3 regions of the Clostridium omnivorum genome follow, and region 1 is predicted to be linked to each of the others. Evidence: riboswitches for the same ligand, from Rfam matches in the RefSeq annotation. Region 1 holds a riboswitch; each other region holds the start of a gene.
What was found. Region 1 has a riboswitch for thiamine pyrophosphate ahead of thiT (energy-coupled thiamine transporter ThiT). Riboswitches for the same ligand answer to the same signal wherever they lie in the genome.
Positions count from the first base shown of each region.

Region 2: linked by a shared signal. The riboswitch ahead of tenA (thiaminase II) and the one ahead of thiT (energy-coupled thiamine transporter ThiT) in region 1 are both predicted to bind thiamine pyrophosphate.
Region 3: linked by a shared signal. The riboswitch ahead of thiW (energy coupling factor transporter S component ThiW) and the one ahead of thiT (energy-coupled thiamine transporter ThiT) in region 1 are both predicted to bind thiamine pyrophosphate.

Region 1 is NZ_BRXR01000001.1:2,646,735-2,649,005, forward strand. It holds gene bsdE14_RS12555 (ferredoxin) at 1-164, shown strand, start outside; gene thiT (energy-coupled thiamine transporter ThiT) at 233-934, opposite strand; TPP riboswitch at 1,038-1,137, opposite strand; gene bsdE14_RS12565 (hypothetical protein) at 1,196-1,372, opposite strand; gene bsdE14_RS12570 (hypothetical protein) at 1,372-1,530, opposite strand; gene bsdE14_RS12575 (sensor domain-containing diguanylate cyclase) at 1,727-2,271, shown strand, end outside.
Region 2 is NZ_BRXR01000001.1:1,023,810-1,026,080, reverse strand. It holds gene bsdE14_RS04705 (TetR/AcrR family transcriptional regulator) at 17-631, shown strand; TPP riboswitch at 670-778, shown strand; gene tenA (thiaminase II) at 855-1,517, shown strand; gene bsdE14_RS04695 (ABC transporter ATP-binding protein) at 1,517-2,269, shown strand; gene bsdE14_RS04690 (ABC transporter permease) at 2,266-2,271, shown strand, end outside.
Region 3 is NZ_BRXR01000001.1:355,030-357,300, forward strand. It holds gene thiM (hydroxyethylthiazole kinase) at 1-652, opposite strand, end outside; gene thiW (energy coupling factor transporter S component ThiW) at 668-1,162, opposite strand; TPP riboswitch at 1,249-1,361, opposite strand; gene bsdE14_RS01655 (ECF transporter S component) at 1,416-1,946, opposite strand; gene bsdE14_RS01660 (polysaccharide deacetylase family protein) at 2,062-2,271, opposite strand, start outside.

The DNA.
Region 1 (2,271 bases):
CTTGCATATCCTGTGGGTTATGTCCATCAATATGTCCAGAAGTATTTGAAATGGAAGATGACGGTAAAGCAGGGGTAGTAACTGATGAAGTTCCAGAATCAGAAAAGGATAGTGCTAAGGAAGCAGAAGAATCTTGTCCGGTTAACGCTATTTCCGTATCTTAGATTTAAAAGCACATCCTCAAAAAAGTAAGCAGACAGGTTTCAATACCTATCTGCTTACTTTTTTTATTTTAATTACTTAATCGTGTTTTTGAAAGAATTGTGTTTATCTGCTTCATAGGTAACACTGCAAGAATTACAAGACAAAGCAGCCCATCAGGTCCAAGGTAGGTTATGTTATATACAAAAGAGTATAGCGCTGCAGACATTCCTGCTGGAGCATAGCTTCCATAGAAAACAACTCCAGATATAAAGTGACATAAGAATCTAGCCACTATAGCCAAAGCTACTCCTACCATCATAGAGACCTTACCCTTATCTTTAAAGTATCCTGCTATTCCAATAGCTATGAATGGCAAAGGGTAATCAAATAGTACTTGAACTGGATGAAGTATATAAGGTGCTAGAATAAAATCAATTATTCCAAATAGCAGACCTGTTAAAAAACCAACCTCTGGTCCATAGAATAGTGCTATTAAAAATATAGGAACCATGCTTCCTAAGGTAGCACTTCCTCCCATTGGAGCCTGATAAAATTTAACCATCTTAAGTACTGTACCAAGAGCAAGAGCTATACCAATATGGGTCATCATTGTTGTAGTCAGTTTAACCTTCTTCATCTTAAAGATAGCAGCTACTAAAATGATTATCCCTATCAGTGCAATAATTGCAAAAGGATGTTTTGGAGCGTCGGCAAAGCCTTGCTTAATATCCTCTAAACTTATACCTTTAAATTTAAGATTAAAGGAAGCTACTGTTAAAAGTAAATTCATAAAAATCCCCCCATTTCTTGTGCTATAAGCATTTATAGGCATTGAGATGTTAACATAAAAAGAAAGACCGTAATCCAACAAGGGATACGGTCATGTTACTACGTAATAACTAAAACAGCTTCCCTACGCTGGTACTAACCAGATCAGGTTTAAGGGTTAATGAACAATCATCTCTCAGCCTTAAGGCACCCCTAGCACAATATTTTATTATATTATTATTATATATCACTAGTGTTTTATATGCAAGTTAATGTGCTGAGGCTATAACAATCCATTTATTCTATAGTTCTCCATAATTGAATTGCTAGGATTTAAGTGTACTTTTTTTCCAACTTTAACGTTAGTAGGGAGACGTGTTATTGCAATATTTACATTAGTACCGTCAGGTAGAGAAAGATAGGCATCTGCCTGATTTAAATCTATTACTATAGCTTGCATTAATGTTCATTCCTTCTCTTTTTAAATTCTTTTGCAATTTCTGGACCACTGGTAGTATTTTCGTCTACAAAATCTATGCCAGGTCCTACATTACCTTTTCTCTTACTTGCCATAGGAACCTTTCCAACTATACCTTGCTTACTTTTTCCACTTCCCATACATTATCACTCCTTTTACGATTTATCTACATAAACATTTATATTTTTTGCTTTTTAACATTAAATATTCAGTAAAATTAAAGTAAGTTTTAAAAATGGAAACTTCTTTACTTTACAATTGTATTAAATAGATGTAAACTCAGAATATATAATAAAATTCCATTAAATGTATACGTTTGTAGAGGGGTTTATAATAATGTGGGTTTTATATTTAATAATTGTAATATTACTTATTATTGTAGTTATTCAGCACCTTAATGCTAAAAAAGTTAAAGGGCAGATGGAGCTGATTGAGCATATAAAAAATAATATCTATCATGTATCAGAAGAAATTTCAAAGATGGAGAAAGAAAGTCAGGTTTATTCAATAGTTTTGGAAGCAGCAATAGCGCTAATTCCAAATGCGTCAAAAGGCAGTATTTTAATACTGCAGGAGGATGGTTATTTTCATTATAAAGCTATTAAAGGCTATTCAGAACAATTATTAAACATTACCTTAAAAAAAGAAGAATCTTTTTTATATAGCATAAATAATTTTAAAGAAACAGCAATAATTGAAAATCCAGTAAGTTTTGATGAAAATGTAGTGACTAAGGAAAAAATGGCCTTTTTAATAGGTACTGAGGCATTAGATATAAAATGTACTTTAAGTTCACCTATTTATATTGATGATGCTTTTGTTGGAATGATAAATGTGGATAGTACAGAGCACGAAGGTAGGTTTACTAAAGACGATATTAG
Region 2 (2,271 bases), 1.6 Mb from region 1:
TTGGAGTGGTGTACTCATGTCTACTGAAGGAAAGCAGAAAATTATAGAGGCAGCGAAAAATGTTATATGCAAAAATGGAATAACTGGTGCTACTATTAGGACTATAGCTGAAGAGGCAGGTATGAGCACTGGTGCTATTTATCATTATTATAAAAGCAAAGAAGATATATTATATGATGTGATGGATAAAAGCCTTTCTGAGGCCTCAAGAATTGCAGAAAAGTCTCATAGCAAAAAGCAAAGCAGAGATGAACTAATAGAAGAAATTTATGAAAATATAGCTAAGAGATTTAATAAAAATGATGAAAACCGAGTGCAGTTCTATCTCGCTCAGGAGGCTATGCTTGGAAATATAGAGCTTACTGAAAAGTTTAAGTTTAAATATAAGGAATGGATAGATCATACTGTAGAGCTAATTGAAAATATGTATGGAAAGCATGATAATAAATATAATAGGGCTTTTGCTTCGCTACTTATTGGTGCTATAGATGGTATAGTTATGCAGCTGCTGCTTAATTCTAATATAACTGATGATGAGGAGCTTGCAGAGGTTTATCACCACATTTTAAAAGTAGGGATACCATCATTTATGGACTATTTAGATAAGCTTGACCATATAGGAATAATGTAGTAATATAGGGCTGTAAGATTTAATTGAATAAAGTAAGTATAAAATCCCAGGGGGGCTGGTGTTGCCAGCTGAGAGTAAGAACGAAATTCTTAGACCCTTTAACCTGATCTGGATAATACCAGCGTAGGAAGAGGTTTTTTTGTATGCAGAAAGTTAAAGGTACAAATCTCTTATCAGGTTTGTGCCTTTTTATTTTGCTTTAAAACAGGAAGGGGAGTATCAAATGAAGTTTACTGATAGATTATTTGAGAAGGTTAAGGATATTTGGGGTACATATTATGAGCATCCATTTATAAAAGGTATAGGCAATGGAACTTTAGAAATTGATAGGTTTAAATACTATATGATTCAGGATTATCTTTATCTTTTAGATTATGCAAAAATATACGCGCTAGGGGTTGTAAAGGCTGACAGTGAAGAGGTTATGAAGGGGTTTGCAAAGTCTGTAGATGCTATATTGAATGGCGAAATGAGCATTCATCGATCTTATATGAAAAGGCTTAATATTACACAAGAGGAGGTAGCAGCTGCAAAAGCATCTCTAACTAACATTTCTTATACTCACTATATGCTGGCAGTATCTCAAATGGGGTCCTTGGCTGATGTTGCAGCAGCACTGCTTGCATGTATGTGGAGCTACCTAGAGATTGGTAAGTACTTAAACAGAATCCCTGGAGCTGCTGAACATGAATTTTATGGAGAATGGATTAAAGGTTATGTATCTAAAGAATATGAAGAAAGTACTAAGTGGATTGTTGATTTAGTGAACAGCCTTGCTGAAAATATGTGTGAAAGTGAACTTAAAAAGCTAGAGGAAATATTTATTAATACAAGCAGGTATGAATACATGTTTTGGGATATGTCATATAACAAGGGGATGAATTAATGCTTAGCTTTTGCAATGTAGACTTTAAATATAGAAATGAGTCAAAATTACTTATAAAGGATTTGAATTTTACTGTAAATAAGGGTGAATTTGTGAGCATAGTTGGACCTAGCGGCTGTGGAAAGAGTACTATTTTTAGACTTATTTGCGGACTGGAAAAGGCAGAGAGTGGAAGTATCTTTTTAGAGGATAAACAAGTAAGTGATTTGAAGGGACATATCGGGTACATGCCCCAAAAGGATTTATTGATTTCATGGAGGACCATAGCTCAGAATGTATCTTTACCTTTAGAAGTAAGAGGAGTTAAAGCTAAGGAAGCTATAGCAAAGGCTGGTGAGCTTTTAGATTCCTTTGGCTTTAATGAATACAAGCATAAATATCCAAAGGATTTGTCAGGAGGAATGAGACAGAGGGTTTCATTTATTAGGACACTTATAACTGGTGCTGATATTTTACTTTTAGATGAGCCATTTAGTGCTCTAGATGCTATAACCAAATTAAATATGCAGGAGTGGCTGCAAGCACAATATTGCAAGCTTAAAAAGACAATATTGTTCATTACTCACGATGTAGAAGAAGCACTGTTTTTATCAAATAAAATATATGCTATATCTGAAAAGCCAATAAGTAAATTGAAAGAAATAAATATTCCAATGAGCTATCCAAGAGATAGGCATATGCTAAGTAATAAGGACATACTCAGCATAAAGGAAGAATTAATAAATGAGTTAAAACAGAGGGTAGAATTATGAAA
Region 3 (2,271 bases), 2.3 Mb from region 1:
AAACACCTAAAAAGGATCCTATAAGTGATGTGCACATACAGCCTGTACCAGTTATTTTTGACATTATTTTATGCCCATTTTCTACAGTAAACATTCTTTCTCCATCGGTAATTATATCCACGGCACCAGTTATTGCAATTACAGTATTAAGTTTTCTTGCGAAGGATTTTGCAAGATTCTTTGCTTCAATAAGAGCATCGGATTTTGCTGAAATATCCTCAGAGGAATCTACTCCCTTTGTAAGTGTATTAACTCCATACAGTGTCTTTATCTCTGAAAGATTTCCTCTTATTACTGCTAGCTTTACATTCTCCATTACTATCCTTGCAATATCTGTTCTGTACGGTGTAGCTCCTGCTCCAACTGGATCTAATATAACTGGTATACCTAATTCATTTGCCCTTTGGCCAGCCACAAGCATAGATTCCACTGTTCTGCTGTTTAAAGTACCTATATTTATTACAAGAGCTGAAGCCAAAGTTACCATGTCCCTTACTTCGTTAATATCATCTGCCATTACTGGTGCCCCACCAATAGCAAGTGTAATATTAGCACAATCATTTACTGTTACATAATTAGTAATATGATGTACTAGTGGGTTCTTTTCTCTTAAATTGTTAAGTAATCTAGCTATTTTATTCTTAGCTTCCATGCTAATGCCACCCCTTTAAGCTTCATTTCTTAAACTTTTAATTTTTGAAACATCAAGTACCTTCAAAATACAATATGCAATTATACTTCCACCAACTGTACTAGTTAAAAATGGTGCTACAAAGAACATAGCAGCTACTTTTTTGCCCATTACAAATTTTGCAATTGGAAATGCAGCTAAAGCGCCCAATATTCCAGTTCCAAATATTTCTCCGCCTGCTGCAGCTAAATAGGAATTTGTTTTTTTATAAATAATTCCTGCAACAAATGCGCCAATCATACTGCCTGGAAATGCTAGTATAGACCCTGTACCCAATATATTTCGCAGAAGAGAAATACAAAAGGCTATAGCCACTCCATAGCTTGGTCCTAAAATTATAGCCGCTATTACATTTATAGTATGTTGAACTGGAAAGCATTTTGAGACTCCAACCGGTATGTAAATAACACTGCCAGCCATAACACCAATAGCTATTAAAAGAGCTGAAAAGGTAATTTTTTTTGTTTTCATAATATTTTCCTCCTTCTTCTCATTAAAGTAATAAAATAAAAAACACAAATCCATAGGATTTGTGTTTAAAATAGCCTTTAACAACATATACAACCACAAACAACTTCCTACGCTGGTATTATCCAGTTCAGGTTCTTAGGGTCAAAGAATTGGTTCTTACTCTCAGTTGGCCATTTTTCCAACTCCCCTGTGTTTAGCTTTTATTAAATTTTACGAATTAATCATAACATATCTTATAATAGTCTTCAAGTAACTATATTTGCTTTCTTCTTTTTAAAAGATTAATTATAATTATTGCTAATGCTCCTCCAGCTAATGCAGTCATTAATTGAATACTTCCCATTGCTACTGTTAACTTTTGTGCCACCTTAGGATTTATACCTAGCGATAAGATATTTATTAATTTTGTAGCAGATATGTACAAGAACAAGAATTTTAATAAAGCTCCTGAAACTATTCCAACTGCATTCCCCCACTTTTCATAAGATTTAAAAAGATAGAACATTATAATAAAAATTGAATTACCTATCATTATAAATGGAATAAAAGGTCCAAAGGCTGCTGGAAGCTGTCCTAAAAGCCATGCTAAAAGTGGAGTAAGACAACCAACTGAGACTCCCCATCCTAAGCCACAAATTGCTGCAGATAGAATTAGTACTGCATTTACTGCTGGTCCAACAAATATTTGACTAATTTGTGGCAGCACTCTACCTATAAATTGAAATACTATAGCTATAGCTAAAAACAAACTGCTAAGCACAAGATTTCTTGAATTTTTATTCATAATTACATTACTCCTTTGCTGTGCTCATTTCGCATAAATATATATTCTTATGTATATTCTAAAAAACATTCTATTTAAAGCATTTGTAAGTCATGAAAATTATACCACAATTATACTAAGAAATTAAACCAAAGCTGTATCCCTGTGATTTTAAAAATGAAATCATCTCGTCCAATGTATCAGCATTGGTTTTTGAAGCTAGATGCAGTAGCAAGATTGCTCCATTGTGGTGGTTATTTTGTATTATTGACATAGCTTCATCATGAGATGGCTGATTATTTATATCATAGTCTCTATAAGCAATACTCCAAAATACAGTTTTATA